DNA from 4 places in the Nonomuraea sp. NPDC049152 genome. Region 3 is predicted to be linked to each of the others. Evidence: predicted binding sites of a transcription regulator. Region 3 holds the regulator's gene; each other region holds the start of a gene.
The links. The regulator LexA, encoded in region 3, represses DNA repair genes until DNA is damaged. The targets are predictions, from matches to a motif close to TCGAACANNTGTTCGA.

Region 1 (7,547 bases), on a different contig from region 3:
CAGGTTGAGCGGGCTGCCGTGGGTGACGGCGCTGAAGACCAGCCCCGCGAGGGAGAAGACGATCAGGAAGGCCGAAAGGCCGTACCACAGCTTCCGGCGGCCGACGAAGTCGACGTCGATCTCGCCTCGGTAGAGGCGACGCCCGAGTCCCATGTCAGGCCTCCTGCGGGGTGGTCGTACGAACAGTCTCCGGCCCCATGCGCTCGGCGTCGAGACCGGAGAGCTTGTGACCCTTGGCGAAGAACTTCAGCCTCGCCAGCATCGCGATGAACGGCTTGGTGAACAGGAACACCACCAGCACGTCGATGAGCGTGGTGAGGCCCATCGCGAAGGCGAAGCCGGCCACACCGCCCACGGCCAGGAAGTAGAGCACGATGGCGGCGATGAACATGACCGCGTCGGCGATCAGGATCGTCCGCCGCGCGCGCACCCACGCCACCTCGACGGCGGCGCGCAGCGTGCGCCTGCCCTCCTTCATCTCGTCTCTTATTCGTTCGAAGTAGACGATGAAGGAGTCGGCCGTGATGCCGATCGAGACCACCAGGCCGATGATGTGCGGCAGCGACAGGCCGAAGCCCGCGTAGGTGCCGAGCAGCACGACCGCCTCGTAGGTGATGATCGAGGCGACCACGAGGCTCAGGACCGCGACCAGGCCGAGGCCCCTGTAGTAGAGCAGCGAGTAGAGGACCACCAGGCCGAGGCCGATGGCGCCGGCGATGAGGCCGCCCATCAGCTGGTCCTGGCCGAGGGTCGAGGAGATCGATTCGATCGAGCTGCGCACGAACTTCAGCGGCAGCGCGCCGTACTTCAGCTGGTCGGCCAGCTGGGTCGCGGTCTGCTGGGTGAAGCCACCGGTGATCTCGGCACGCCCGCCGGGGATCGGCTCGGTGATGTTCGGCGCGGTGATGACGACACCGTCGAGGACCACGGCGACCATGTTGCGCGGCGCCTGGGCCTTGTAGGCCTCGCTCGTCAGGGCCGACCAGGCCGTGGCGCCCTTGGCCTTGAAGTTCAGCTGGACGACCCACTGGCCGGTGGTCTGCTGCACGCCGGCGCTGGCGGTGTCGATGTCGCTGCCGACGACCCGGGCCTTGTCCAGGATGTACTTGGCGCTGCCGTCCTCGTCACAGGCGACGTACGGCTTGCTCGGGTCGTCCTGGACGCCCTGACCCTTGTTCTTGGCGCAGTCGAGCTGGTTGAACTGCTTGACGACCGCGGGGTCGATGCCGGCGAGCGCGGGGTCCTGCGTCGGCTGCCCGCTCGGCTGGGCGCTGGGCTGCGCGCTGGGCGTCGCGGACGGCGTCGCCTTGGCGTTCTTGCCCTTGCCCTGCTGACCCTTGTCCTGCTGGCCCTTGTCGGCCTGGCCCTTGCCCTGCTGGCCCTTCTGCTCGGCGCCTGCCGTGGCCGAAGGCGACGGGTTGGGCGAGGTCAGCGCGGACGACAGGGCCTTGCCTGTCGGCGAGGCGCTGGGCGAAGGGGCCTGAGCCGACGGCTGGGCGCTCGGCTGCGTGGAAGGCTGCCCGCTCGGCTGCGTGGAAGGCTGGCCGCTGCCCGAGGGCGTCGGCGCCTGGGTGGGCATGGTGCTCGGCTGCGGCTGGGCCGCCTCGGCGGCCAGAACCTGACGGAACCGCAGCTCCGCCGTGGTGCCGACCAGCTTGATGACCTCGTCCTTGCCCGCGCCGGGAACCGAGATGACGATGTTGTCGCCGGACTTGGCGACCTCGGCGTCGGAGATTCCCGTGCCGTTCACCCGGTCACGGATGATGTTGACGGCGAGGTTGAGGCTCTCTTCGGAAGGGGGAGAGCCGTTCGGTGTGATCGGCGACAGCGTCGCCGTCGTGCCGCCCGCGAGGTCGAGTCCGAGCCTCGGCGTGAACGCCGGGTGCAGGAACATCGCCCCGCTCATGGCGAGGATGAGCGCCAGGAGCAACAGGAGCGTGCGCCCCGGCTTGCTCTGGCCGCTGGTCGGTCGGGCCACTGGTCGTCTGTTCTTTCAGTTAGAGGTCTGCCGCAAGCCTAGTCAGGACTTCTTGCTGTTCGTGTCCTCATCGTTGTTGCGGTCGACCGGCTCGTCGACTCCGTCGGAGTCCTTCGTCTCAACCGTCTCAGGCGCCGCCGTCTCGGAGACCGCCGTGGCGGCGATCTTGTCGTCGGCGGTCGGGGTGAGGACGCGGCCGATGGCCGCCTTCACCCAGCGGGTCTCGACGCCGGGCGCGACCTCCAGGATGACATCCTCGTTGTCAACCGCGACCACGGTGGCGAACAGACCGGTGGTGGTCATGACCCTGGCGCCGGGCGCCAGGGAGTTCTGCATCTGAGCCGCTTCCTGCTGCCGCTTGCGCTGCGGCCTGATGAGCAGGAAGTAGAACACCACTACCAGCAGGACAAGTGGCAGGATGTTCATGAGCGTTGCTGAATCCACGAGGGCGACCTTCCATCGTCTATCAAAGATGATGACACCGGCTCCGAGCCGGAAATTCCATGCGTTGCGTCGAGGGCCGCGCCGCTCAGCCCATCAGCTTACACAGCCAGCCAAGCCACGGAGTGTAGGCGGTTGTTGCGAAACCCGGCAACGAGGCAGCGATTCGGCGCGCGGGGAAGTTCCCAATTCGCAATGCTTGAAACCGTTCTGTGACCGCGTGCTCCATCCCTCGGGCCAGCGGGCCGGCAGGTGTCCATCTTGACAGGACCGCAGGGGTGTCCGGCGCGCCAGGGTCAGAAGGGCGCCTCCGGCGGCGGGGTGAGCCCCAGGTGAAGCCAGGCGGCGCTGGTGGCGACCCGCCCGCGCGGCGTGCGGGCCAGCAGCCCCTGGCGCACCAGGAACGGCTCGGCCACCACCTCGACCGTCTCCGGCTCCTCCCCCACGGCCACGGCCAGCGTCGACAGCCCGACGGGTCCGCCGCCGAACTTCCTCAGCAGCACGCCGAGCACCGCCCGGTCGAGCCGGTCGAGGCCCTCGGCGTCGACCTCGTAGAGGTTGAGCGCGGCCGAGGCGATGTCGCGGGTGATGATGCCCTCGGAGCGGACGTCGGAGAAGTCGCGCACCCTGCGCAGCAGCCGGTTGGCGATGCGGGGCGTGCCGCGCGAGCGCCTGGCGATCTCGTGGCCCCCCTCGTCGGGCAGCGACACCCCGAGCAGCCTGGAGGAACGGCGCAGCACCTGCTCGAGCTCGGCCACCTCGTAGAAGTCCATGTGGGCGGTGAAGCCGAACCTGTCGCGCAGCGGGGCGGGCAGCAGGCCCGCCCTGGTCGTCGCCCCCACGAGCGTGAAGGGCGCGATCTCCAGCGGGATCGCGGTCGCGCCAGGACCCTTGCCGACGATGATGTCGACCCTGAAGTCCTCCATTGCGAGGTAGAGCATCTCCTCGGCGGGGCGGGCCATCCGGTGGATCTCGTCGATGAACAGCACCTCGCCCTCGGTCAGCGTCGACAGGATCGCCGCCAGGTCGCCCGCCCGCTCCAGCGCGGGGCCCGAGGTGATGCGCAGCGGGGCGCCGAGCTCGGCTGCGACGATCATGGCGAGGGTGGTCTTGCCCAGCCCCGGCGAGCCGCTCATCAGCACGTGGTCGGGCGGCCTGTTGCGTTTGAGCGCGCTCTCCAGCACCAGCGAGAGCTGCTCACGGACCCGCGCCTGGCCGATGAAGTCGGCCAGCCGTTTCGGCCGCAGCGCCGCCTCGATCTGCAGCTCGTCGCCCTCCGCGTCAGGCGACACCAGGTCGCGCTCGATGCTCACCGCTCCTCCCTATCGCCGTTCGTGCGGCCGTGCCAGGCTCCCTGCTGCCTCATCGGACGCTCAGCACTCTCAGCGCCGCCTTGAGCAGCACCGCCACCTGCGGCTGCCTGCCCGCCGCTACCTCGGCGTCGGCCTGCGGCTCCACCAGGGCGATCGCCTCGTCGGCGTCCCTGGTGGAGTACCCGAGCCCGACGAGGCCCGAGTGGACCTGCTCGCGCCACAGCGGGACGGCGGCGTGGCCGTTGAGCGCGGCGTTGACCGCCTCCTCCGGCGTGCCGAGCTTGTCCTTCAGCTCCAGCACGATGCGCTGGGCGCCCTTCTGGCCGATGCCGGGGATCCTGGTCAGCGCCTTGAGGTCGGCCGATGCGACCGCGACGCGCAGCGAGTTGGGGGTGTGGACGGCCAGCATGGCCAGCGCCAGCTTCGGGCCGACGCCGCTGGCCGTCTGGACCAGCTCGAAGACGGTGCGCTCGTCGTCGGTGGCGAAGCCGTACAGGGTGAGCGACTCCTCCCTGACGACGAGTGAGGTGGCCAGCCTGCCGTGCTCGCCGACGCGCAGGGTGGCGAGCGTGCCCGGCGTGCAGTGCACCAGCATGCCCACCCCGCCGACCTCGAGCACGGCCGAGTCGGGCGCGAGGGCCGCCACGACCCCGGAAACCGACGCGATCACAGCGCACGTCCTCTCGATGCCTTGGCCAGCGCCTCGGCCAGTCTGTTCTGGGTGCCGCCCCGCCACACGTGGCAGATGGCCAGGGCGAGCGCGTCGGCGGCGTCGGCGGGCTTGGGCATCTCGGCCAGCCGCAGCAGCCTGGTGACCATGGCGCCGATCTGCTTCTTGTCGGCGGTGCCGCTGCCGGTGATGGCGGCCTTGACCTCCGACGGCGTGTGGAGCGCCACGGGCAGGCCGCGTCTGGCGGCGCAGAGCACGGCGATGCCCGCCGCCTGCGCGGTGCCCATCACGGTGCGGACGTTGTGCTGGGCGAAGACGCGCTCCACGGCGACCGCGTCGGGGCGCACGTCGTCGAGCCACTGTTCGATACCGCGCTCGATGCCGACGAGCCTGGCGCCGAGGTCGTCGTCGGCCGAGGTGCGGACCACGCCGACCGCGACGAGCTTGAGCTGCGCGCCCGGGCGGCCTTCGACGGCCCCGAGGCCGCATCTGGTCAGCCCTGGGTCGACGCCCATCACCCGCACGCCAGCCCTCCGTTCGCTGCCGAACATCTGTTCGGCAGCGAACTCTACCCTGGTTGGGCGGGCGGCGCACGGCGAAACACCCGTCAGGAGGCGAGCATGACGGGGAGGCAGGGGATCAGAAGTAGTCGAGCATGTAAGGGGTGCCGGCGAACGCCGCGTCCAGCGCCTCGTCGAACTCCGCGGAGCCGGACAGCAGGCCGCCGAGCCGTAGTGTCGAGGTCGGGATCCCCGCGTACAGCGCCGACAGGCCGTTGACGGTGAGGCGCGGCCCCTCCCCCTCGGCGGCGCTCGCCGTACCCGAGCCGCCCGAGATCTCCAGTCGCCAGGTGCCGGTGTTGGAGGGACGCTCGGGGTCCTCGACCGTGACCACGGCGTTCGCGGAGATCATCGGGGGGAAGCCGCGCCTGGCGATCGCGTCGGCCACGTCCACGACGCGGAACATCCACCGCGTCCGCTCGACCTCTTCCTTCGACCGCTCGCGCAGCAGCCACAGGACCGGGTCGTCGGGCGCGACCGCCGCCGTGACCTTCGTGGCGATCGAGGAGGAGGTGCCGACCAGCGACCAGAGCGCGCGGGCGGTCGCCTCCGAACCCGCGACCAGGTTGTCGACGGAGATGTCGCCCTTGTCCCAGCTGTAGGTGACGTAGCCGTCGTCGGCCAGGTACAGGAAGTCGTCCTCGTCGTCGAGGAAGCGGCGCCACGAGGCCTCGTCCCAGCAGATGGGGCCGCTGGCGCGGTTGGCGGCATGAACGCTGCCGACGATCGCGATCACCTCGGCGGCGTCATCGGGCCCCATCCTGCGCAGCTTGACCGGCTCGGTGAGGCGGATGGCGCGCAGCGCCTCGGGGGACAGCGTGACGTTGTTCTTCGCGCCTGCGTGCTCCCAGCCGAGCGAGCGGTAGATCGGCGTGGTGGCGGGGTAGAGCGCGGAGACGGCGTCCCCCATCTCGGCGGCCCTGGCGAGGACGGCGCGCATGAGCCGCCTGCCCACGCCGCGCCCGCGGTCCTCGGGGTTGACGACCACGCCCGCGACCCCCGCCATCGGTTGCGGCCTGCCGTGCCACCACTGGGTGAAGCGCGGCAGCCGAGCGGCGCCGGCCAGCCTGGAGCCGTCGAAAGCACCGAGGAAGCGTCCCTGCTCCAGGGTGGCCCGCGCCGTCGCGCGCCAGGCGTCGGCGAGGTCGCCGGGCAGCGGGCCGAAAGAGCGTTTGCGGGTGTCGAGGACGGCGTCGAGGTCGTCAGGCGTCATGTCACGGATGTCCACAGCACGTCAACCTACGCATCGCGGGACACGCCTGGCGAACCGTTTAGGCGTCGAGCTTCTCCATGACGTCGTCGCTGACGTCGAAGTTGGCCCAGACGTTCTGCACGTCGTCGCTGTCCTCCAGCGCGTCGATCAGGCGGAAGACCTTGCGCGCGCCGTCCTCGTCGAGGGGGACGTTCATCGTGGGAAGGAAGCTCGACTCGGCCGAGTCGTAGTCGATGCCCGCCTCCTGCAGCGCCTTGCGCACCGGCACCAGGTCACCGGCCTCGGAGACGACCTCGAACGACTCGCCGAGGTCGTTGACCTCCTCGGCGCCCGCCTCGAGCACCGCGACCAGCACGTCGTCCTCGGACAGCTCGTTCTTGGGCACGATCACGACGCCCTTGCGGTTGAACATGTACGACACCGAGCCCGGGTCGGCCAGCGAGCCGCCGTTGCGGGTCAGCGCGACGCGCACCTCGGAGGCGGCGCGGTTGCGGTTGTCGGTGAGGCACTCGATGAGCACCGCGACGCCGCCGGGCGCGTAGCCCTCGTACATGATGGTCTGCCAGTCGGCGCCGCCGGCCTCGAGGCCGCCGCCGCGCTTGCGGGCCCGCTCGATGTTGTCGTTGGGCACCGAGTTCTTCTTCGCCTTGAAGATGGCGTCGAAGAGGGTGGGGTTGGCATCCGGGTCAGGGCCACCGGTCCTGGCCGCCACCTCGATGTTCTTGATGAGCTTCGCGAACAGCTTGCCGCGCTTGGCGTCGAGTGCGGCCTTCTTGTGCTTCGTCGTCGCCCATTTGGAGTGGCCGGACATTACCTAGAGCTCCCTCACCATGTTTACGAAATATTCGTGCACGCGAGTGTCCCCGGTCAGCTCCGGGTGGAACGATGTCGCGAGCAACGGTCCCTGGCGGACCGCGACGATCCTATCCCCAGGGGGCGCGGTCGCCAGCACCTCGACGTCAGAACCCACCGATTCCACCCATGGGGCGCGGATGAAGACGGCGTGCACGGGGGTGCCGGCGAAGGACAGGTCCGACTCGAAGGAGTCGACCTGGCGGCCGAAGGCGTTGCGCCTGACGACCATGTCGATGCCGCCGATCGTCTGCTGCCCGTCGATCCCGTCCTGGATCCGGTCGGCCAGCATGATCATTCCGGCGCACGAGCCGTAGGCGGGCATGCCCTCCTTGACGCGCAGCCGCAGCGGCTCGAGCATTTCGAAAATCTCGGCGAGCTTCCACATCGCGGTGGACTCCCCGCCGGGGATGACCAGCCCGTCGACGGCCTCGAGCTCGGCGGGCCTGCGCACGGCCATCGCCTTGGCGCCCGCCTCCTCCAGCATCTGGACGTGCTCGCGCACGTCTCCCTGGAGTGC
Region 2 (7,547 bases), on a different contig from region 3:
CGCGACGGGGCGCGCTGCGCGCGTGAGGGCTCGGGCCGGCCTCTCGTGGGAGCCGAGCTCCCCCGCACCGGGGTGGCCTGCCTGCCCCCGGACCCCGCGTCCTCGGTCTCGTTCGGCCGTGCCAGGCGTTCGCGTTGACGGTCGATCGGCTTGCGGAATCCTTTCCCGGGCCGTGTCAGGAGCCTGGTCAGGCGGATCCGATATGGCGGGCGAACTCCCACGGGTCATGCGCGGAGAACACCCGCACCTCGTCGGAGTGGTCGCGCACCAGTTCTCGCAGCCGCTCCTGGTTGGCCACTCGCAGTTCGGCGTCCACCTGCGAGTCGAGCTGCACGAAGTCGAACAGCGGGTGCGACTCGGGAGCCGTCGGGTCGACCTCCTTGTGGTAGAAGTACGCGTCGCCCGCGTGCAGCCACCACCCGTCCCCGTCCCCGTCCCTGACGGCCACGGCCGCGTGCCCGGCCGTGTGTCCGCCCAGCGGCACGAGAAGGAAGTCCGGCGACAGCCCGCGTAGCGGCTGGGCGCCCGCGAAGCCGTACCACTCCTCCCCCGCGCCCGTGCCGTACAGCTGCCAGTTGGGTCCGTGCGCCCAGTGGGCGGGGCGATAGCGGCGGCTCGGCGCCTCGGCCATCGCCGCCGCGTGCTCGGCGTCCATGACGTGCACTTCGGCATCGGGGAAGTCGGGCAGCCCTCCCGCGTGGTCGACGTCGAGGTGGGTCAGCACGATGTGGCGCACGTCCGCGGGGTCGTGGCCGAGGTCGGTCAGCCGGCGGAGCGCGGTCTCGCCCCTGTCGAGCCTGGGGGCGACCAGCTCCACCCACTCGGGGTCGAGCACCCGGCCGGGCTGTTCGACAGAGTCGACGCCGAGGCCCGTCTCGACCAGGACGAGGCCGTGGGCCTCGGTCTCGACCAGCAGCGCGTGGCTGACGGCGGCGGCCGGTTCGAGGCCTTCGTAGGTGGGGTCGACGGTACGCATGGAGGCCAGGTTCAGATGGTGAACTTTCGTCATGCCCCTAGACTGCGACTTGAAGCGCGGTTCAAGTCAAGGGGGCGTCACGGATGCTGCTCGACATCGGCGAAGTGGCCCAGCGGTCGGGTCTCGCGGCCTCTGCGCTGCGGTTCTACGAGCGCAAGGGGCTGATCAGCGCGACAGGACGGAACGGGATCAGGCGGACGTACGAACCGGAGACGCTCAGCCGGCTGGCGTTGATCGCCTGTGCGAGGAGCGCGGGGTTCACGTTGACGGAGATCGGCCGGCTGCTGCACGCCAAGCCGTCCGACGACGCGCTGCGCGAGCGGATGGCGGAGAAGGCCGGCGAACTCGACGACCGCATCGCGCAGCTCACCAGGATGCGCGACAGCCTGCGCCACGCCGCCTCGTGCACGCACGACCCGCTCATCGCCTGCCCGGAGTTCAAGCAGGTGGTCCAAGGGGCCGAATGACGACGGCCATGACGTTTCAGACGGCGGGCGGCCCTCCCGGCGTCCGCCAGTCGATCATCACCGGGCCCCGCGGCCTGAGCATCACGTTCTCCTGACACAGGTCGCGGTGGAGCACGCGACGGCCGACGAGGCCCGAGCGGCTGCTCAGATGACGATGTTCGTGGTGGCGATGGCGTGAGAAGGCAACGGTCCCTGGCAGACCACTGGCAGTGACTTGGCGACATTGCCGCCGTAGGCGTTGTACAGGTTCAGGGAGAAGCCGGAAGAGACAAGGTCGATCGTGACGGCGCCGCTGCCGGCGGCCACCCAGGGGCCGATTCTGGGGGGCACGGGCAGCGCCATGACGGCGGGCTGGCCCTCGTTCAGCGGGGCCCGCGGCAACAGCAGCGTCGCCCCGTCCGCGATGTCCAAGAAGGGTGGGGTGGCATTGGTCGCAGTGACACGTAGCGCGGTGATACTGCCGTCGACGCTGCTGGCTCTCAGGCCCCTCAGAGCGTCGACGGTGTCGGCGGGGATGGTGAGGCTGATGCGCTCGGTGGTCATGTCGAATGCCTGACGGGAGGCGAGCTGCGGAGGCACGGTGCCGGTCACATCGATCGCGAACGGCTTGCCGCCCAGGACCGGGAGCGCGCAGGTGACATCCGCGGGAGCGTGACGGGCCGTGGTCCCGGTTGGGACCGGCTGCGGCGGGTGCGGCTTGGCCCCGGGGCCTCCCAGTAGCGTGAGCGCTGTCACGCCTGCGGCCGCCACAGCCTTTGAACGGGTCCGACCTGCCGACGCCATCATGTGTGCCCTCATCCTCCACGAGCGATCGCCTTAGGTGACGATTAGATCACGCAGAGTGTTGAGCGGAGATGGTTGCCGCCTCGTGGCCTTCGAGACGCACACGATCCACCGGCTCCGAAGACCTCGAAGTCATGCCCGCCCGGCGCGGGACTCAGGAGGGGAGGTCCGGCTCGCGGAGGGATCGAGCCGGACGGCTGTGGGGCGTTTCATCCTCCCACCGACGAGAATGACGCGACCGGCCGCAGGTGAAGCCTGGGGGAACCGGGATGCGGGACCCTCAGCCCGCCAGGGGGACGTTGACGGGAAGGGCGGGTTGCCCGGGGATGCCGAGGAGCTCCTCGACCGTGGCGACGAACGTCTCCGCCTCGGCCATGAGCTCGTCGGCGTCGGCCGTGGTCACGCCGCGGACCATGCCCGCCTCCGCGGCCGCGCGCTTGGCGGCGCTGATCGAGAAGTACGTCGCCCACTCGGCGAGCCTGGGCTCGGCCTCGGGCAGCAGCTCCCACGCGCTGCGCAACCTGCGCCTGCGCCCCTCCATCGGGCGGGGACGCGCGGCCAGGATCGCCGCCGCCGCGCGCAGCGCGGCGAGGTGTGCGGCGACGTAGCGGGTGGCGGGGGTGCGGGCCGTCACGGCGTCGGCCAGGCAGGTGCGTGAGTCGGTGAGGTGCGCCCTGACTGCGGGCGACAGGCGGGGCCCGTGCGTGTCACTGAGCCTTGTCGTCATGCCAGCCTCCTTTGAGGGGTCTTGGCGGCACCCGGCGTTTCCGCCGGTGGAGCCAACACTTGCAGACCCCACCGACATTTCCGCCGGGCGACCGGACGAGGAGCTTCCCCTCTCCCCGTCCGGTCAAGGCGCGCCCACTCGTCTCCGCCGACGACGAGGACGCGCCCTTCGCCCGTGGAACCCGACCGCGGGCCCCGCATGGGGGTAGCGGGAGCCCGCGACCAGGTTCTTCGACGTGAGCCGCGAGCCTCACGCCACTCCGTCGAACATAATTTCGACGACCTGGAATGTCAACCAATTCCGCGAACACAGGTTCGATCAACCGGCTTGACCTGCGACGCGAGGACCGTGGAAAGGCACAGCACGGGCGTGGCCGAACCCGCGGACGCGGGTTCGGCCACGGAGTTCGGCGTGCGAGTGCGATGACGTCGGAAGGACGCGGCATGACCGCGGCCGTCCGAGAGGTCAGCGAGTCTGATCCGCGCGGGTGATGGCGCCGGAAGGGCAGAGCGTGAGCGCGCGGGCGACCGCGGCCTCGGCCTCAGGGGGCACCTCGGCGACCTTCAACAGGACCAGGCCCTCGTCCTCGTCCTGGTCGAACACCAGCGGCGCCGTCAGCACGCACATGCCTGCGCCGATGCACACGCCTCTGTCGGCGTTGACCTTCACCAAGCCACCTCCAGCTTCACCAGGCCACCCTCAGGGAGTGGACGCCGTAGATGCTCATATCCGTGCGCATCGGCACCTCGTCGGCGGGGACCGCCAGCCGGAGCGAGGGGAGGCGCTTGAGCAGGGCGGGGTAGGCGACGCGCATCTCGATCCTGGCCAGCTGCTGCCCGAGGCACTGGTGGATGCCGTGCCCGAAGGTCAGGTGACCGCTCGCGGGTCGCCGCACGTCCAGGACCGCGGGGTCGGGGAAGCGCGCGGGGTCGCGGTTGGCGGCGGGGATGGACAGCGCGACGCAGTCCCCGGCCTTGATGAGCGTGTCCGCGATGGTGACGTCCTCCGTGGCGGTCCTCGTCGGGCCGAAATGGATGATCGACAGGTAGCGGAGCAGCTCCTCCACCGCGTTGTCGATCACGGAGGGGTCGTCGCGGACGATCGCGAGCTGGTCCGGGTTCTGCAGCAGCGCGAACGTGCCGAGCCCGAGCATGTTGGCGGTCGTCTCGTGCCCTGCCACCAGCAGCAGGAAGCCCATGCCCGCGATCTCGTCGTCGTTCAGCTCACCCCCTGCGATCAGCCCGGTGAGCATGTCGTTCTCCGGCTCGACCCGCTTGCGCGCGATGAGGGTGTAGAAGTACTTGATCAGGTCGCCGACCTTCGCCGCCATCTCCTCGGGGGAGCTCTCCAGCCTCAGCAGCTGTGACGAGTCGCGCTGGAACTGCTCCCTGTCCTCGTACGGCACGCCGAGCAGCTCGCAGATGACCAGCGACGGGATCGGCAGCGCGAAGGATCGCACCAGGTCGGTGGGCGGCCCCTCGCGTTCCATGTCGTCGAGGCAGTCCGCGGCGATCTCCTCGATGCGGGACCTGAGCAGGTTCATCCTGCGCACGGTGAACTGCCCGGTGAGCAGCCGGCGGTAGTGCGTGTGGTCGGGCGCGTCCATGCGAAGGAAGAACCCCGGCGGCACCTCCCCCTCCGGCAGCCGCCGCGACATGAGGAGCGGATGCAGGCGCTGGGGGTTGGTGCTGAACCTGGGATCGGCCAGTACGGCACGACCCGCCGCGTGCCCTGTCACGAGCCAGCCCTGGTGCCCGTCCGCGAACGTCAGCGGCTGCACAGGCGCGGGATCGTCGAACAGCTCGTCGGGCGGATCGAACGTGCGCTGGCGGCTCATCGGGTAGGTCATTCCGCACTCCTTCGTGAGATCGACACTCCTCCAGAAAACATCATCGAATGCAAAAATTCAATCAGTGCAGTACATTAGTTCCATGATGGACGATGCAGGGCTTAGAGCGCGCAAAAAGGCCAAAACCCGGCGCGCTCTCGTCGAGGGCGCGATGCGGCTGTTCGCCGAGAAGGGGTTCGAGCAGACCACGCTCGCGGAGATAGCCGCCTCGGCCGAGGTGTCGACGCGCACGTTCTTCAGCTACTTCGCAGGCAAGGAGGAGGTCGTCTTCTTCGACGCCGAGGAGCGTCTCGACAGGACCCTCGCCATCGTCGGGCACAGGCGAGAGGGCGAGTCGGTGACGCAGTTGCTCCTGCGGGTGGTCGAAGCGGGCGCGACCTGGGACGACGACCTCGCCACCCGGCTCGCGGCCGAGCGCTTCCGGCTGGTGATGACGGTGCCCGCGCTCCAGGCGAGGGCGCTCCACCTGCTGTTCGACAGCCAGCGGCGGGTGGCCGAAGCGCTGTGCGCGGCCTATCCGGACGAGCTCGACTCGGTGTCGGCGGCGGCGGCCGTGGGGGCGATGGTCGGCGCGGCGAAGCTGGCGGCCGTCATGAGCCTGGCGAAGGGCGAGCCGTACGAGGCGGCGTGGAAGGCGGTGCGCAAGGCGGCCCAGGTCGTCGCGAGCGGGCTCGACTCGCTCGGCCGCCCCGCGAGACAGCCCGTCTGACCCTCAGCGGACACGCCACCCGGGCATCAGCCTCCGGAGAGGCCGTCTGACGCGTCGCGCTGACACGCCCGCAATTCAATTCTTGAGGAAGTTAATTAGTGCTAACATGCGTCCATGCCTGCTCCTGAGCGCCGGCCCGAACCACTCACCAGCCCAGCCGCCGCCACGGTCTTCACCATGGTCCTCACGCAGGGCCCGGTCTCGCGGGTGGAGATCGCCCGCCGTACGGGGCTGTCGTCGGCGGCGGTGACCAAGTCGGCGCGGCCGTTCATCGAGGCGGGCTATCTGGAGGAGCTGGGGGCCACCGAGCGCACGGGGCCGGGCGCGGGACGGCCCGCCAGCCCGCTGGCGATCAGGCCCGACAGGGAGTTCTTCGCGGGCGTGAAGATCACCGAGGACGAGCTGATCGGCGTCGTCACCGACCTGCGGGCACAGGTGCTGGTGTCCGCGCACAAGCCGCTGACCGGCTACTCCGTCGAGCAGGTGGTGGCCGAGATCGCGGACCTGGTCGCCGGCCTGCTGGCGACCTCCCCCTCGTACGGCGAGCGCTGCCACTCCCTCGGACTCGCCGTCTCGGGCGACGTCGACAGGGCCACGGGCCTCGTGCGCTACTCCCCCTTCCTCGGCTGGCGGCAGGTCCCGATGGCCGCCCTGGTGTCGCGGGCGACCGGGCTGAGCGTGACGGTGGAGAACGACGTCAAGTCCCTGACCGTGGCCGAGCAGTGGTTCGGCGAGGGCATAGGCGCCTCCTCGTTCGCCCTGGTCACCGTCGGGGTCGGCATCGGCTGCGGTCTCGTGATCAACGACCAGGTGGTGGCGGGCGCGCACGGGGTGGCGGGCGAGATCGGCCACATCCCCATCAGCGGCGAGGACCCGCCGTGCCACTGCGGGGGGCGCGGCTGCGTGGAGGCGGTCGCGGGCACCGCGCCCATCCTCGAGGCCGCCCGCGCCGCCACGGGCGACCCCGAGCTGACGATCGACGGGGCGATCGCGGCCGCGCACGCGGGCGACGAGGTGACCAGGGCCGTGTTCGCCAGAGCGGGCCGCGCCATCGGCCTGGCGATGGCGGCGATGGCCAACCTGGTGGGCCCCGAACGCATCATCGTGACCGGGGACGTGGTCGGTCTCGCCGCCTACGACCTGTTCGAGGAGCAGATCACCGCCTCGTTCGCCGGCCAGGCCTTCGGCGCCGCGGCCGACTGCAGGCTGATCCTGCGGCCGAGGCCCTTCGAGCAGTGGGCCCGCGGCGCCGCCGCGGTCGCCATCCAGACGCTCTTCACGCTCTAGGTCTCCACACCCCACGTCTCCACACCCCGGGTCTCCACACCCCAGATCCCCACACCCCACGTCTCTCCACACCCCACGTCTCTCCACACCCCACGTCTCTCCACACCCCACGTCTCTCCACACCCCGGGTCTCTCTCCCAGATCTCCACCCCCGTCTCCACACGACAGGCCTCCACTCTTCGGGAAGGATGCCCTTGACGACCACGCAGATCTGGCAGCCGCACGACCAGGCGGGCGGCGAGCTCCGGATGACCGAGATCCCCGCGGGGCGGCTCGTCATGGAAGCCACCTCCACCTCCGCGCTCACGTGGAACGTCAGGGAAAGCCCGGAGGGCGTCCAGGAGGTCCTGGTAAGGCCCGCGGTCACCCGGAGTGGTCAGGCTCGCCTGGCGGCTCCCCTGCGCGGACGTGACGGCCTACTGGAGCCATGACAGCAACGAGCACAGGGGCCTGCCGCCGTTCTGGCGCAAGCCGCGCGGCTGCCGGCTGAGGCGCTGGTGGAGCTGCGACAGCCGTACACCAGCCCTGGGCTGTGGCCGTACGCGACCATGATCCGCGCCTCCGACTGCCCGCTCAGCCCCGCGCACAACCGGCAGCGCACGGTCGACCTGCGGCTGATCGCAGGGCCGCTGGCCGTCCACGCGGACATGATGATGTGGCACGAGGACGAGAGCCCGGCGCGGGTGGCGGTGCAGCTGTTCGCGGTGCCGCAGATCTCGGTGGACCTCGCCGCGAGGCCGTAGAACGGG
Region 3 (7,547 bases):
GTGTCGCCCGCCGTAGGAGGCAGGCGACAGTCGGTGCTGGAGTGGAGCACGCGGGAGGTTGGGGAGGTGGGCGCGGGGTGGCTGAGCCTGAGGTTGGGCCGCTCCTGCGGTGGGGCACGCAGGGGTTAGGGGAGGTGGGCGCGGCGTGGCTCTGGCTGAGGTTGGGTTGCTCCCGGCATGGAGCACACGCGAGTCAGGCGGTCCAGGACTTCGGTGAGGATCGCCGTCGAGGTCGCGAAGTTGACCCGGACGAACGTCTCCCCGCCTGGCCCGAAAGCAGCGCCGTCGCTCACCAGGATCCGCGCCTCCCGCTCCAGCACCTCCGCCATCCCGGGGCGGCCCAGGTCCAGCCACGCCAGATAGGTCGCCTCAGGCACCACGTACCGAGGCACCCGCGAGGCGATCAGGCGCCGGTTGCGGTCCAGGACGGCCATGGTGTCGCGCAGCCACCCGTCGGCGTGCTTCCAGGCGGCCACCGTGGCCTCGACGCCGAACACGTTCGCCCCGCCGTACAGGAAGGAGGGAGGAGACCCGAGCGCCTCGCTGACCCGCGGCGGGCCGAGGTGGGCCAGCGCGCAGCGGACGCCGCCGAGGTTGTAGGCCTTGGTCGCCGACGTGAGGGTGATCGTGCGCTCGGGGAGGATCGAGGCGAACGGGATGTGCTCGGCAGGCGAGTACACCAGGTCGGCGTGGACCTCGTCGGAGATGACCAGCAGGTCGTACCGTTCGGCCTGCTCGGCCAAGGCGAATAGCTCGGACCTGGTGAAGACCTTGCCCGTCGGGTTGTGCGGGTTGACGAGAATGAGCGCGCGGCAACCGGCCAGATCAGACAGATCTGTGCGCAGCACGCGACCCATCTCCTCGAGTGTGCCGAGGAACGGCGGATAGGCCGGGGCGTGCATCGCGATCGTGTCGCCCGGCTCGGTGGCGACGTGGAGCATGACCTGGAGCGCCTGGTTGAGGTCGGAGAAGGCGCGGACGGCCGACGGGTCGGCTGCCCAGCCGTACCGGACGAGCATGCGTTCGGCGAACGCCTCGGCCAGCGGGCCCGCCTGCGGTTCGGCCGCCCACGCGGGGTAGCCCAGGTCGCCGCGGGCACGTCGCTGGAGTACCTCGACGATCGCGGGGGCGGTGGGGAAGTCCATGTCGGCGATCCAGCAGGCGATGACGTCAGGACCCGCGTTCGCCCACTTCAGGCCGTCTTTAGCGGGCCGGGGGAAAGTGTCGTCCACCCGATCAGTGTCACCCAGGACGCGCCAAATGCCCGATAGGCCCGGATGGCGATAGTCGCCCGCTCGAGAAACCCACAAGGAGGCCGGCTCTGGACCGCCCGGGGAAACCCGCCGCGGGCGTGCGTCATGAAGGTCTCACTCCGAGGCCGTGAAGGTGTACGCCGACTCGATCGACCCTCGGGAAAGGTGAGGGCCGATCGAGCGGCGAGATACGGCTAGAGGCGGCGGAGGACCGCGACGACCTTGCCCAGGACGCTGGCCTCGTCGCCGGGGATCGGGTCGTAGTTGGCGTTGTGCGGGACCAGCCAGATGTGGCCGTCCTTGCGCTTGAACGTCTTCACCGTCGCCTCGCCATCGATCATGGCGGCCACGATGTCACCACTCTCGGCCACCGGCTGCTGCCGTACGACCACCCAGTCGCCGTCGGCGATCGCCGCCTCGATCATCGAGTCACCGGCGACCTGGAGAAGGAAGAGAGTGCCCTCGCCGACGAGTTGCTTGGGCAGCGCGAAGACGTCCTCGACGCTCTCCTCGGCCAGGATCGGACCACCGGCGGCGATGCGGCCGACCAGCGGCACGTAGGCGGCCGTCGGCCTGCTGACCGGCGACTCGTCCTCGCTGCCGTCGGGGTCCACCCACAGCACCGGCTCGCCCGGGAGCCGGACCTCAAGAGCACGGGGGCGGTGCGGGTCACGCCTCAGGTAGCCCTTGCGCTGCAACGCGGTCAGCTGGTGCGACACGCTGGACGTGCTGGTCAGCTGCACGGCCTCCCCGATCTCGCGCATGGACGGCGGATAGCCGCGCTGTTGCACCGAGTCGCGAATCACCTCAAGGATCTTGCGTTGCCTGGGCGTCAGGCCCAGTGCGTCGCGACGGCGGACCGCAAGGTCGCTGACGCCATTGCCGTCACTCGGCTCGCTCATGCTCTCCTCCTCGCCCGGCGGCATGCCTCACCGGCCCGCCTTCCGGTCCGTGGTCTTCATGTCGCACACAGCGACCGTACCGCCGATGAAGATCAACTTCAAACAATTGTTCGAGTCTTCCTCGAATTCGTCGGTGACGTGGTGTACAACATCGTACGGGAGTTCGATCGACACCGTGTTCGATTCGCTGATCTTTGTTTGACCTTTTCCTTGGGTCGACGGTGGCGGGAGGTCATCAGTGCGGGCGACCACAACGACAGATTCGACCGGCAATGACGAGCAACTCACCTTGATCGCGGACATCACGAGAGAGGAGCGCGGGCGCCCTCCCGCTCCTGGAGGTCACCTCCGCCTGGTTCCCCCACCTCGCGGTACGGCAGGGCACGGCACGGCGCCTCGCACGGCGAAGGGGCGCGGTCCGAGGGGGACGTCCGCGGGGGCGGACGATCGGGGGGCTCTGACGACCGATGGCGGGGGTCAGGGCAAGCAGGTCGGCGGACGGCCCGCGGGGCCACGCGAGGCCGGAGGTGGGCGGTCTGCCGGGTCACGAGGGGCATCGGGCGGACGATCCACGGGGCCACACGCGGCAGGAGGCGGGTGGTTGCGGGTCGTCCGCGACCGGGGGGTTCCGGGTCCGGGCGCGCGGGAGGGCGCCGGCGGGCCTGGGGGCAGAGCAGAAGAACCGGGGGCGGAAATGTACGGCATGCGGGACCAGGAGGTCGCTCGAGGCGACCGATCAGGAAGGAACGGCCGCGGCGAGGGGCCGCGCGCAGGGCGGGAGGCCCGCAAGGGGCGCCCGCGAGACAAGGCCGGCAGGCTGCGCGGAAAGACCATGGGCCGGGGCCGGGGGACATGGCGGCGGAGGAGCGCGAGGGACGGCGACTCCACGCTGGACCCAACCCAGGGGCAAGGGCCTCGATCGGGTGCGGACCGACCTCAGGACGCCCGATCGGGTGTGCCTCGACCCCTGGTGGTTCGATCGGGTGCGGACCGACCTCAGAAGGTGCGTTCGGCTCCGAGTCGACCTCAGGAGGTGCGGTCCGCCGCGAGTCGACCACAGGAGGGGTGGTCGGCTGCGAACGGACCTCGGGAGGCTTGTTCGGCTGCGGATCGAGTGGAGGCGAGGACGCGCCGGGCGCGGCGGATGCGGTCGGGCGCGGTCCGGGAGCGGGGTGGGCTTCGGGTGGTTCCGGCCGGGGGCGGGGTGGGGGCGCGCGAGGAGCCGGTCACGCACCCTCCCATGAGGCTGACCAGGCGGGGGAGGGTCGTGCTCGTGGGGTTGTTCGCCGTGCTGTCCCTGGGTGGGTTCGTGCTCGGCGCCAAGGCCACCAGCTGGGCCATCGCGCAGGAGACGACCGGTACGGGTCACGAGGGGCTGCCGTGGGTGGTCGTGGAGAAGGGCGACACGCTGTGGACCATCGCGGCGGCGGTCTCTCCCGGAGACGACCCGTCTGCAGTGGCAGGGGAGATCATGCGGCTCAACGGGCTGGACAGCTCGCTCGTCCGTCCAGGCGGTCGGCTCTATCTCCCCGACCGTTCACCCTGATCGACGCGCCTCGGGGGCTCGCGCTCGGTGGGCGGGCGGTTCGGCAGCGTGCCCTGGAGCGGTCGTCATGTCGACGGTGACGGCCGTCGACAGCACCCCGGTGACGCGTCGGGTGGGCGTCATCCGTCTCGGGCTCACCCGCACAGGGCGCGCGCGTCGGCCGGCCCGAAAATGTCGGTGGCGTCTGATGGGATGGATTCCATGTCGGCGAGGTGAAGGAGGGGCGGCATGAAGATCGACACGTGGTGGCCGTTCCTGAAGTGCTGGAGCGAGGAGTGGTTCTCCATTCACGCGATGGTGCCTCGGTCGGCGTTCGAGGAGCCGGTCATGGCCGGGCGGCTGGGCTTCTGGCCCGGCTCGGAGGAGGAACCGGACGCGGCCGAGACGCGGCTCGGGTGCGCGCTCCCGCCGTCGTTACGCGCGTTCCTCCTGGTGGCCGACGGCTGGCGGACCGCGGGCGGCCTCGTCTAGGAGCCCCGTGGCGCCACGAGCGACCTCGGGTGGCTGCGCGAGCGGCCTCGGCGTCGATGCGGATCAAGACCTACGGCGAGCTCGACGAGCGTGACGGCGTCGTCCGGCCGCGGTCGCTGCTGACCTCTGCGAAGGCGGACCCGGTCGTCCTGCGGTCTCGAGAGGCGTTGGGCCGGTCGTGCTGCTGATCTCGGCGGAGGCGGACCCGGTCGTGCGCTCCTCGATCCAGGAGACGCCGGCGAGTGCGGCGAGGGGACCGCGTGCCGGCTGGGGGCGGCTCCGGCGGCGTGGGTCGGTCTTCGAGTCGATGCTCGGCGTCCGCTCCGGTCGTTGAGAAGCGGCGCGAGCGCGACGTCCCCGAGCGGCCCCGTGGGCGGTCGGGCGGTGAGTCACAGGAGCATGCGCGCGTCACTCGGGTGCGACACGCCCGGCCCTGTGTGGCTGATCAGCGACTTCGATTCGTCGGGCCCGGCCAACTTGCGTTCATGGTCGCTCGCTTCTACGGTTGGACCACAACATCTAGTAGTTACACCGATGTAGTTCACCACAAATTGTGTTTCCGTGACCGCTCCATGGCAGCCCGTGGAGTGGGCGCGAGCATCTGCCGACGAGCATTTTACGAGTGGTGAGCCAGGTGGCGTGTCGAGGAGGCGAAACGTGCACTGTCCGTTCTGTCGTCACCCGGACACGAGGGTCATCGACAGCCGCTCCACGGACGACGGGGGCGCCATCAGGCGTCGCCGTACCTGCCCTGAATGCGGGCGCAGGTTCACCACGCAGGAGACGGTCCTGCTGATGGTGAGCAAGCGCAGCGGAGTGACGGAGCCGTTCTCGAGGGACAAGGTGGTCGCGGGGGTACGCAGAGCGTGCCAGGGGCGGCCTGTCACCGAGGACTCGCTCGCTCAGCTGGGGCAGCGGGTGGAGGAGGCCATCAGGGCCAGAGGCGCGGCCGAGATCCCCTCCAACGAGGTCGGCCTGGCGATCCTCGGGCCGCTGCGTGAGCTGGACGAGGTGGCGTACCTGCGGTTCGCATCGGTATATCGCGGTTTCGAGAGCCTGGCGGACTTCGAGGCCGAGATCAAGCAACTTAAAGCCGAGAAGGGGGAGTCATGACGGAGACGGTCAGCGGGTCAGTGACGCGTGGGGGCAAGCGCAAGGGGTTGAAGATGAAGAGGATCTTCACCAAGCCCGGCGTGCATCCCTATGACGAGATCACGTGGGAGCGCCGTGACGTTGTCATGACCAATTGGCGCGATGGCTCGATCAACTTCGAGCAGCGGGGCGTGGAGTTTCCCGAGTCGTGGTCGGTCAACGCGGCCAACATCGTGACGACCAAGTACTTCCGTGGCGCGGTCGGCACCCCGCAGCGCGAGTGGAGCCTGAAGCAGCTCGTCGACCGCGTGGTCGGGATGTACACCAGGACCGCGGTCGAGAACGGCTACTTCGCCACGGACGAGGACGCCGAGATCTTCGACCACGAGCTGAAGCACGCGCTGGTCAACCAGGTGTTCGCCTTCAACTCGCCGGTCTGGTTCAACGTGGGCACGCAGAGCCCGCAGCAGGTCAGCGCCTGTTTCATCTTGGCCGTCGACGACACCATGGAGTCGATCCTCGACTGGTACAAGGAAGAGGGTGTGATCTTCAAGGGCGGTTCGGGCTCGGGCGTCAACCTGTCCCGCATCCGCTCTTCCAAGGAGCTGCTGTCGAGCGGCGGTACGGCCAGCGGCCCCGTCAGCTTCATGCGCGGCGCCGACGCCTCCGCGGGCACGATCAAGTCGGGCGGCGCGACCCGCAGGGCCGCCAAGATGGTCGTCCTCGACGTCGACCACCCCGACATCGAGGAGTTCATCGAGACGAAGGCTCGCGAAGAGGACAAGATCCGCGCCCTCCGCGACGCCGGGTTCGACATGGACCTGGGCGGCAAGGACATCGTCTCGGTCCAGTACCAGAACGCCAACAACTCCGTCCGCGTCTCCGACGAGTTCATGCGCGCGGTCGACAAGGGCGACAAGTTCAGCCTGCGCGGCCGCCTGACGGGCGAGGTCATCGAGCAGATCGACGCCAAGGACCTCTTCCGCAAGATGGCCAAGGCCGCGTGGGAGTGCGCCGACCCCGGCGTGCAGTACGACGACACGATCAACGACTGGCACACCAGCCCCGAGACCGGCCGCATCACCGCGTCCAACCCGTGCTCGGAGTACCTGCACCTGGACAACTCCTCGTGCAACCTGGCCAGCATCAACCTGATGAAGTTCCTGAAGGACGACAACTCCTTCGACATCGCCAACTTCGTCAAGCTCACCGAGCTGATCATCACGGCGATGGACGTGTCGATCACGTTCGCCGACTTCCCGACCGAGAAGATCGGCGAGACCACCCGCGCCTACCGTCAGCTGGGCATCGGCTACGCCAACCTGGGCGCGCTGCTCATGGCGACGGGCCACGCCTACGATTCCGACGGCGGCCGCGCGGTGGCCGGGGCGATCACCTCGCTCATGACCGGCGTGTCCTACCGACGCAGCGCCGAGCTGGCCGCGGTGGTCGGGCCGTACGACGGCTATGCCAGGAACGCCGACGCGCACAAGCGCGTCATGCGCAAGCACGCGGGCGCCAACGACAGCCTGCGCACCATCGGCACGATGGACGGCAAGATCCACACCGAGGCGTCCAAGCAGTGGTCCGACTGCCTCAGGCTGGGCGAGAAGAACGGCTACCGCAACGCGCAGGCCTCCCTGCTCGCGCCGACCGGCACCATCGGCCTGATGATGGACTGCGACACCACCGGCATCGAGCCCGACCTGGCGCTGGTGAAGTTCAAGAAGCTCGTCGGCGGCGGTTCCATGCAGATCGTCAACCAGACGATCCCGCGGGCGCTCAAGCAGCTCGGCTACCAGCAGGAGCAGATCGAGGCCATCGTCGAGTACATCGGCGAGCACGGCCACGTCGTCGACGCCCCCGGGCTGAAGCGCGAGCACTACGAGGTGTTCGACTGCGCCATGGGCGAGCGGGCGATCGCCCCCATGGGCCACGTCCGCATGATGGCCGCCGCGCAGCCGTTCCTGTCCGGCGCGATCTCCAAGACCGTCAACCTCCCTGAGTCGGCGACGATCGAGGACATCGAGCAGGTCTACATGGAGGGCTGGCGGCTGGGACTGAAGGCCCTGGCCGTCTACCGCGACAACTGCAAGGTCGGCCAGCCGCTGTCGGCCGCGGGCAAGAAGGAGACCCCTGCCGCCACGGCGCAGGAGCCCGAGGTCAAGGTCATCGAGGTCAACAGGCCGACCCGGCGCCGGATGCCGAACCAGCGTCCCAGCACCACCACCCGCTTCACCGTGGGCGGCGCCAAGGGCTACATGACCGCCTCGTCCTACCCCG
Region 4 (7,547 bases), on a different contig from region 3:
GATCGCGTCCGGCTTCACCATGACGCGGATCTCACGCCCCGCCTGCATGGCGAACACCTTGTCCACCCCCTCGAACGAGGTGGCGATCTCCTCCAGCCGCTCCAGCCGCTTCACATACGCTTCCAGCGACTCGCGCCGCGCCCCTGGCCTCGACCCGCTGATCGCGTCGGCCGCCTGGGTGAGCACCGCCTCCACGGTCCGCACCTCGACCTCGTTGTGGTGCGCCTCGATCGCGTGGACGACGTCCTCGTGCTCGCCGTACCGCCGGGCGATCTCCGCGCCGATCAGCGCGTGGCTGCCCTCCACCTCGTGTGTCAGCGCCTTGCCGATGTCGTGCAGCAACGCGCACCTCTTCATCAGCGGTTGGTTCATCTTGAGCTCGGCGGCCATGATCCCGGCGATGTGCGCGGACTCGATCAGGTGCTTGAGGACGTTCTGCCCGTAGCTCGTGCGATAGCGCAACTGGCCCAGCAGCAGCGTCAGCTCCGGGTGCATGTCGGTGATCCCGAGCTCCACCAGCGCGTCCTCGCCCGCCCGCGCGCAGAGGTCCTGCACCTCCTGGCGGCTGCGGTCGTGGGCCTCCTCGATGCGCTGCGGGTGGATCCGCCCGTCGAGCACGAGCTTCTCCAACGTCAGCCGCGCCGTCTCCCTCCGCACCGGGTCGAAACAGGACAGCAGCACCGCCTCAGGCGTGTCATCGATGATCAGGTTGACCCCGGTCGTCGACTCGAACGCCCTGATGTTGCGTCCCTCACGACCGATGATCCGGCCCTTCATCTCATCACCGGGCAGGTGCAGCACGCTGACCACGGACTCCGCCGTCTGCTCGGCCGCGACCCGCTGCACGGCCAGCGTCACGATCTTGGTGGCGCGCTTCTCGCCTTCCTTGCGCGCCTCGCCCTCGATCTCCCTGATGATCAGCGCCGCTTCGCGCTTGGCCTGGTTCTCGATCTCCCTGACCAGCTCGTTCTTCGCCTGCTCGGCCGTCAGCCCGGCCACGCGCTCGAGGATGGCCCTGCGCTCGTTCTCGACCTGCAGCAGCTCCTCGCGCCGGTCCGCCAACTCGGTCTCGGTCTCGGCCAGCTTCCTGCCGCGCTCGGCCTGCCTGCGCGCCTCCTCGTCGAGCCGCTGCTCCCGCTCGCCCAGACGGTTCTCTCTCCGCTCCAGGTCGGCCCGCAGCTCCTTCAGCTCGGTCTTGAGGATGCGGCTCTCCTCCTCGACCTCCTGCCGCATCTGCGCGGCCGTCTCGGCCGCCACCTCGGATCTCCGCAGGATCTCAACGGCGTCGGACTGGGCCTTGTCCCTGATCTGTACGGCTTCGCGGCGCGCTTCCTCCAGCTCCGCGTGTACTTCGGCCAGCTCGCCAGGGGATGGTTTGGACACCTTGGGCGGTGCCAGGGCGGCAGTACGGCGCAGAAGTATGACAAACGCGACGATCATCACGCATGCCAGCACGAGCACCGCAACCGCCAGCACCACGACAGGCGTCTCCATGTGCGCCCCGCCCTCCTCGCGTCACAAATTTCCAAACGCCTCAGGAGGGGTCACGTGCACGGCACGGATCGCCCCATCGGTGTCTCCACCAGGACAAATATCAAGCCAAGGCGGACCCGGCATCGACTTGGACAGCCGACACCTTGCCGCTCATGGTCAATCGAGCTCGCTCGTCCGTAGTTCACCGGTATGGCAATCCGCACTGCGCGGAGTAACTCCTCACTGCCGTCGAGGTTATGCGTCGAAGAGGTAACGGGCAAGCAAAGACGTGCTGTCAAGCGTGTCCCACTACCGAATCGAGCACATACCGCACGATCTTGCCTGGAATGGCCGACATGCCGTCATTTACCCAGCTAATCCGCATCTGACGCGCGCCAGGAGCCCTGATCTCAGCAGCTCTTACCGGCTCATTACCCGCCCGCCACACCTGTCCGAATCCGGCCTGCGTACGCGCCGATTCGGCCATCATCCAGCCCGATCATTTCGGACAACCTGCGACCTTCCTCACCGGCCCGCGCAGCACCGAGGTGGATCATGCGGAGCCCACCCTCGACCGCCCCTTCTTCGGCCGTAACCCTCCACATCACCCCATCCGGCAACCAATCGCCGACCACGCGCACGTCTGCGAACCTTCTCCCGACGACAATGCGTCAACCACGCCCGGCCGACCCCCACCTTGGCCTGGGGCCGTCCTCCATCCTGACCCGTGGAAGTCGTCCCCCACCGTGCTAAGGAAAGTCGTCCTCCTCTACGGCGACGCCCTCGTTCTCCAGCGCCTCGCGGACCACCCGGTAGGCCACTCCGGCCCCGTACCCCTTCCTTGCCAGCATCCCTGCCAGCCGCCGGGTACGAGCCTGCGGATCGAGCCCACGGGTCGAGGCGAGCCTGCGTTCCACCAGCCTGCGTGCCGTCTCGGCCTCCTGGTCGGTGTCGACGCGTTCGACAGCCTCGCTGACGGTGTCGCTGTCCACCCCCCGGTGCCGCAACTCCGCCGCGAGCGCCCGGCGCGCCAGCCCCCGCCCGTGGTGCCGCGAGTCCACCCACGCCTCGGCGAACGCCTCGTCGTTGATCAGCCCCAGCTCGGTGAACCGGTCCAGCACGGCGTCCGCCGCTTCCCTGGGGACGTCGCGCTTCCGCAGCGCCTCGGCGAGCTGCGCTCTCGTCTTCGGCGCCATCGTGAGCAACCTCAGGCAGATGGCACGCGCGACCGACTCAGCGTCCGCCTCGGGACCGGAACCAGCCACGGACCCCTCTTGCGGCCCATCGGCCCATCCCGCCGAACGCGGCCTCCCTGCCCCTCGCCGCGACCCGCCACCGCGCCGCCTACCCTGGCTCCCGCGCCGCCGTTCGTCAGGCTCATCCCCCGACGCACGACTGCCCAGACCTGGGCCGCCTCCCTGCTCGCCGGTACCGCCTCCCGACTCCTGATGCCGCTGACCAGCCTGCTGATCACGCGTGGTGTCCTGGCGCCGTTCTCCAGCCCATTGGCCTCGATCCTGAGGAACGTCGTCCCCTTGGGCTGGGTCCCGAGGGATCTCCTGGTGGTCACGGTCGCGGGAGACGTCCTGTTGGTCTCGGTCCCGAGGGACGTCCTGCTGCCGGTCACCAACTCGTCGGCTTTGGGATCCGTCCTGGTGTCCTTCTCCAGTTTCGCGGTTTCGGGAAACAACCTTCGGCCACCCCACGGAGGCCCCGGATCCGCTCACCCCTCGGGAGCCGGATTTCCCAGAGGAGGCGGAACGCTCGTCACGAGGAGACTGCGCCGGCCATGCGGCATCAGGCGCCGGGTCGGCCGCGTACTCTTCTCTGGCCCACGCGGGTGCCTCGCCCACGGAGTCGAAGCCGTCACGCCCGCGGGAACGGGCAGCGCCCCACCCGCCGGATGACGACGCCCCAGCCTCGGACGAGAAAGTGTCGCCTCGAGTGGATCGGGTCCCTGAACCGCTGTCAGGCCAGCCGGACTCCCGGTTGCGGCGCGAACCCTTGCGGGAGCGCGAAGTCCTGCGGCGCCCCGACGAGCCGTCATCCCCTGAGCCGAGCCCCCGGTTGCGGTGGTCGCCGTCGTCTCCGGACTCCAGCCCCCCGTACGGCCTGCCACCGTCGTCACCTGAGTCCAGCCACTCGTATGAGCGGCTCCCGTCATCACCCGAACCGAGCCCTCCATCGGGAACGGCCCACTCACCCGACGACGAGCGTGTACGGGATCGACGCTTCGGGCGGGACTCCCGCTGCGCGACATCCGGCCACGCGCCCCAGTCGTGCGCTGCCCCTGGGGAGTCGGCCTCATCTGCAGTCCGCCCGGCCTGCCTCTTACGGGACCGACCCGTGGACGACACCTGGTGATCGGGGTCGACCGACGCGCTCGCGTTTCCACGAATGTCGTCCACGGTGCCGGGAGACGGCTCCCGCGAAGACACGCTCCGGGTGCTGTCCCCGCTTCCTGGGGACGGCTCCCGCGGAGACACGGCCCCCTCAACGCCCTGCACGAAAGCGGGCCCCTGCGGGGACGCGGTTTCCTCGTTGTCCTCGGGAAAGGCGATCCCTGCACTGCTCGACTGCGCGAAGTCGAGTCCTTCACCGCTTGGCCGCGCGGAGTCGGCCCCCTCATCCGGCACGCGTGCGGCTGCCTTCTGCGGAGGCTCGTCGTGGGGGCGGTCCTGGTCGGCGGGGAGGTGGTCGACAGGGTCGGCCTTGCCGGTGGGCGACCACGCCGGGCCGGTGCCCGCGAACGGCCAGGCGGGGGCGGGGTCGTCCTCCGGAGCTGGTCTCGCGGTGCGACGCGATCGGGTGGAGCGAGGTGCGGCGAGGTCGGCGACGCCATCGGGGATCTGGCCCCAGGCGCCCGAATGGGAACTGTTCGTATCCCAGGCGTTCGAGTCGGAACCGGTTGTGTCCCAGGCTCCGGAGCTCCATGTCCCGGTACCCGGGCCCCAGCCATCAGACTCCCCGCTCTCGCCCGGGCCCCAGCCGTCGGACTGCTGCCCACGGTCGCCCGGGCCCCAGCCGTCGGACTGTGTGCTGTTCCCCGGGCCCCAGCCGTCGGCATTCCGCGCGCCCCAAGGGTCAGAGTCTTGCGTAGTCCAGCCGTCAGGCGCTCGGACGTCGGCGCCCCATCCGTTGGATCCCTGGTCGCCGGTACTCCAGCCGCCAGAGGAGGGATCGCTGACGGCGGCCTGGTCGCTCCAGGAGCGGTCGGTGGCGTCTCCGTCGTTCCGGGCCTGGTCCGCCGCCGTCGGGGCGTCCTCGGGTCGGGTGATGGCAGCCCCGTCGCCGAGATTCCGGCTGCCCCCGGGGTGAGTGGAAGAGTCCCCGAGGGAGCCGCGTGCAGCCTCGGGGGCGGGGGTGTCGGGACCCTGGCCTTCCCGCGGGAGGGCCGTGGGGTCAGGCGGGGGCGGCTCCGGGGTGGAGCCGGGTGGCCGCTGGTCAGGGTCCGACGACATGCTCATGACTCAAGCCGGATCAGACGTCACCAGGCTTGGGCGCGGAAGCCTTGGAGCCGCGGCCCGAGGTGGCGGGGGCCGGAGGGGCTGCGGGAGCGGCGGCGGCCTCGGCGGGAGCGTCGACGCGCGGGCCCACGCCCAGCTTCTCCTTGATCTTCTTCTCGATCTCGTTGGCCACGTCGGGGTGGTTGCGCAGGAAGTTACGCGCGTTCTCCTTGCCCTGGCCGAGCTGGTCGCCCTCGTAGGTGTACCAGGCGCCCGACTTGCGGACGAAGCCGTGCTCCACGCCCATGTCGATGAGGCCGCCCTCGCGGGAGATGCCCACGCCGTACAGGATGTCGAAGTCGGCGACGCGGAAGGGCGGCGCCATCTTGTTCTTGACGACCTTGACGCGGGTACGGTTGCCGACCGCCTCCGTGCCGTCCTTCAGCGTCTCGATGCGGCGGATGTCGAGGCGAACCGAGGCGTAGAACTTCAGCGCCTTACCACCGGTCGTGGTCTCGGGCGAGCCGAACATGACGCCGATCTTCTCGCGGAGCTGGTTGATGAAGATCGCGGTGGTGCCCGTGTTGTTGAGCGCGCCCGCGACCTTGCGCAGCGCCTGGGACATCAGGCGGGCCTGGAGACCGACGTGGCTGTCGCCCATCTCGCCCTCGATTTCGGCCTTGGGCACCAGGGCCGCGACCGAGTCGATGACGATGATGTCGACGGCGCCCGAGCGGATCAGCATGTCGGTGATCTCGAGCGCCTGCTCACCCGTGTCGGGCTGGGAGACGAGCAGGGCGTCGGTGTCGACGCCGAGCTTCTTGGCGTATTCGGGGTCGAGGGCGTGCTCGGCGTCGATGAACGCCGCGATGCCGCCGGCCCGCTGCGCGTTGGCCACCGCGTGCAGCGCCACCGTGGTCTTACCGCTGGACTCGGGACCGTAGACCTCGACGATGCGGCCCCTGGGGAAGCCGCCGATGCCGAGCGCGACGTCGAGCGCGATCGAACCGGTCGGAGTCACCTCGATGGGAGCCCTGGCGTCATCGCCGAGGCGCATGACGGAGCCCTTGCCGAACTGCCGCTCGATCTGTGCGAGGGCAGTCTCAAGGGCCTTCTCGCGGTCGTTGATAGCCATGGGAACTCCCCGGAGGGTCGTGGTCTGGTCGGTCGAGTGAAAGCTACGCGGTGGGACCGACAATTTTCCGCCGACCCGAGGAAGCCGCGGTTCGGCGCTTCTCATGGTAGCCGAACGGCTGTTCGATCGCGCCCCGAACACGCCAACCGTCCCACGAAGCCCGGCCGACATTCCCTGACAATACGCCGGGCCTGTTGCCATGGCGCTGACCTGGGGAGATCCTGGGAAAAAGGTCGAGAGGCGGCGACGTGACGAGCACGTACACCGGGCAGCGGCGTACCCACCTGGAGGCGCTCGCGGCGTTGCTCCCCGACTGCGGGCTCGTCGGGCGCATGGTCGGCGGGGACGACCCCGTGCTGTGGGTGTGGCACCCGCGCACGGGCCGTCAGACCATCATCTTCGCCACTCCGTCGACGACCGCGTGGGTCTTCCTGTGGTCGCCCGGTGGCCAGGGGCACGCCGACGATCTCGCCGGTACGGCGGAGGCGCTCCACACCTCACTGACCGAAGCCCCTTGGCCCACGACCCCGGAGCCCCTGACCGACGAAGGAGCTCCGTAGCCACCGAACCCGGAGCTCTCTAGCCGACGAACGCCGCCCGCAGGCCCGCCACGGTGGACCCCAGGCCGTCGGCGGCGGCCCGGTCGAGAGCCGCCGTGAGCGTCTCCTCATAGGTGTCGCCGGCCCCCTTCTTCCGTTCCCTGCCGGCCTCGGTGATCACGGTGTAGACACCACGGCGGTCGTTGGCGCACAGGTCGCGACGGGTCAGACCGGCCGCCTCGAGCCGCCCCACCAGGCGGGTGACCGAGCTCTGGTTGAGCCCGAGCAGGTCGGCCAGCTCCTGCATGCGCAGTTCGCCGTCCGTGGCCGTGGACAGATGACACAACGCCCTGTACTCCGACAGACCGAGACCGTGTCGCTGCAACGCGGTCGCCAGCTCGTGCTCCACCCTGGCGTGCAGCCGTACCACCCCGACCCACATGTCGTCGTCGAGCGTCGTCATCTGCTCCTCCTTCTGCGTTGACATCCACTCTATATGTATGCACAGAATATGCATGCACAAGCAAGCAAATGAAGGAGACAGCCCCCATGGCATGGATCTACCTGCTCGTGGCCGCCGTGTTCGAGGTGGTCTTCGCCCTCAGCACCAACGCCACCGAAGGCTTCACCCAGCTCGGCCCCTCGTTGCTCACCATCGCCGCCGCGGCAGGCGGGATCTTCTTCCTCAGCCTGGCGCTCAAGACGCTGGACGTCGGCGTGGGCTACACCGTGTGGACCGGTATCGGCTCCGTCGGCACCGTCGTGTTCGGCACCTTGATCTTCGGCGAGGCGATGACGCTCGGCAAGGCCCTGGCGTTCGTGCTGATCATCGGCGGCGTCCTCGGCCTCAAGCTGGCCGACCGCCTCACCCCCTCCACCACCCCCGCCTGAGGAGTCACCACCATGGCCTGGATCTACCTGTCCATCGCGATCGTCTTCGAGATCGGCTTCGCG

Region 1: ruvC (crossover junction endodeoxyribonuclease RuvC) is a predicted target of LexA. The motif match lies at 4,946-4,961, and genes of this name have one in related genera.
Region 2: AB0B45_RS01345 (SAV_6107 family HEPN domain-containing protein) is a predicted target of LexA. The motif match lies at 3,216-3,231, and genes of this name have one in related genera.
Region 4: recA (recombinase RecA) is a predicted target of LexA. The motif match lies at 6,165-6,180, and genes of this name have one in related genera.

Annotation. Positions count from the first base shown of each region.
Region 1 covers NZ_JBEZDO010000009.1:254,072-261,618, reverse strand. The annotation lists gene secF (protein translocase subunit SecF) at 1-153, opposite strand, end outside; gene secD (protein translocase subunit SecD) at 155-1,978, opposite strand; gene yajC (preprotein translocase subunit YajC) at 2,021-2,422, opposite strand; gene ruvB (Holliday junction branch migration DNA helicase RuvB) at 2,716-3,732, opposite strand; gene ruvA (Holliday junction branch migration protein RuvA) at 3,782-4,402, opposite strand; gene ruvC (crossover junction endodeoxyribonuclease RuvC) at 4,399-4,926, opposite strand; gene AB0B45_RS19195 (GNAT family N-acetyltransferase) at 5,042-6,190, opposite strand; gene AB0B45_RS19190 (YebC/PmpR family DNA-binding transcriptional regulator) at 6,234-6,986, opposite strand; gene pdxT (pyridoxal 5'-phosphate synthase glutaminase subunit PdxT) at 6,990-7,514, opposite strand.
Region 2 covers NZ_JBEZDO010000001.1:286,395-293,941, forward strand. The annotation lists gene AB0B45_RS01330 (MBL fold metallo-hydrolase) at 188-1,009, opposite strand; gene AB0B45_RS01335 (MerR family transcriptional regulator) at 1,060-1,443, shown strand; gene AB0B45_RS01340 (DUF6801 domain-containing protein) at 1,588-2,241, opposite strand; gene AB0B45_RS01345 (SAV_6107 family HEPN domain-containing protein) at 2,507-2,953, opposite strand; gene AB0B45_RS01350 (ferredoxin) at 3,419-3,622, opposite strand; gene AB0B45_RS01355 (cytochrome P450) at 3,639-4,802, opposite strand; gene AB0B45_RS01360 (helix-turn-helix domain-containing protein) at 4,885-5,511, shown strand; gene AB0B45_RS01365 (ROK family protein) at 5,626-6,798, shown strand; gene AB0B45_RS01370 (hypothetical protein) at 6,993-7,229, shown strand; gene AB0B45_RS01375 (hypothetical protein) at 7,296-7,541, shown strand.
Region 3 covers NZ_JBEZDO010000002.1:135,024-142,570, forward strand. The annotation lists gene AB0B45_RS04445 (aminotransferase class I/II-fold pyridoxal phosphate-dependent enzyme) at 126-1,232, opposite strand; gene lexA (transcriptional repressor LexA) at 1,448-2,155, opposite strand; gene AB0B45_RS04455 (hypothetical protein) at 2,183-2,458, opposite strand; gene AB0B45_RS04460 (LysM peptidoglycan-binding domain-containing protein) at 3,396-3,701, shown strand; gene AB0B45_RS04465 (SMI1/KNR4 family protein) at 3,930-4,172, shown strand; gene AB0B45_RS04470 (hypothetical protein) at 4,229-4,360, shown strand; gene nrdR (transcriptional regulator NrdR) at 4,830-5,285, shown strand; gene AB0B45_RS04480 (vitamin B12-dependent ribonucleotide reductase) at 5,282-7,547, shown strand, end outside.
Region 4 covers NZ_JBEZDO010000034.1:77,889-85,435, reverse strand. The annotation lists gene rny (ribonuclease Y) at 1-1,494, opposite strand, end outside; gene recX (recombination regulator RecX) at 2,223-4,934, opposite strand; gene recA (recombinase RecA) at 4,954-6,054, opposite strand; gene AB0B45_RS41995 (hypothetical protein) at 6,303-6,614, shown strand; gene AB0B45_RS41990 (MarR family transcriptional regulator) at 6,634-7,056, opposite strand; gene AB0B45_RS41985 (multidrug efflux SMR transporter) at 7,143-7,484, shown strand; gene AB0B45_RS41980 (multidrug efflux SMR transporter) at 7,497-7,547, shown strand, end outside.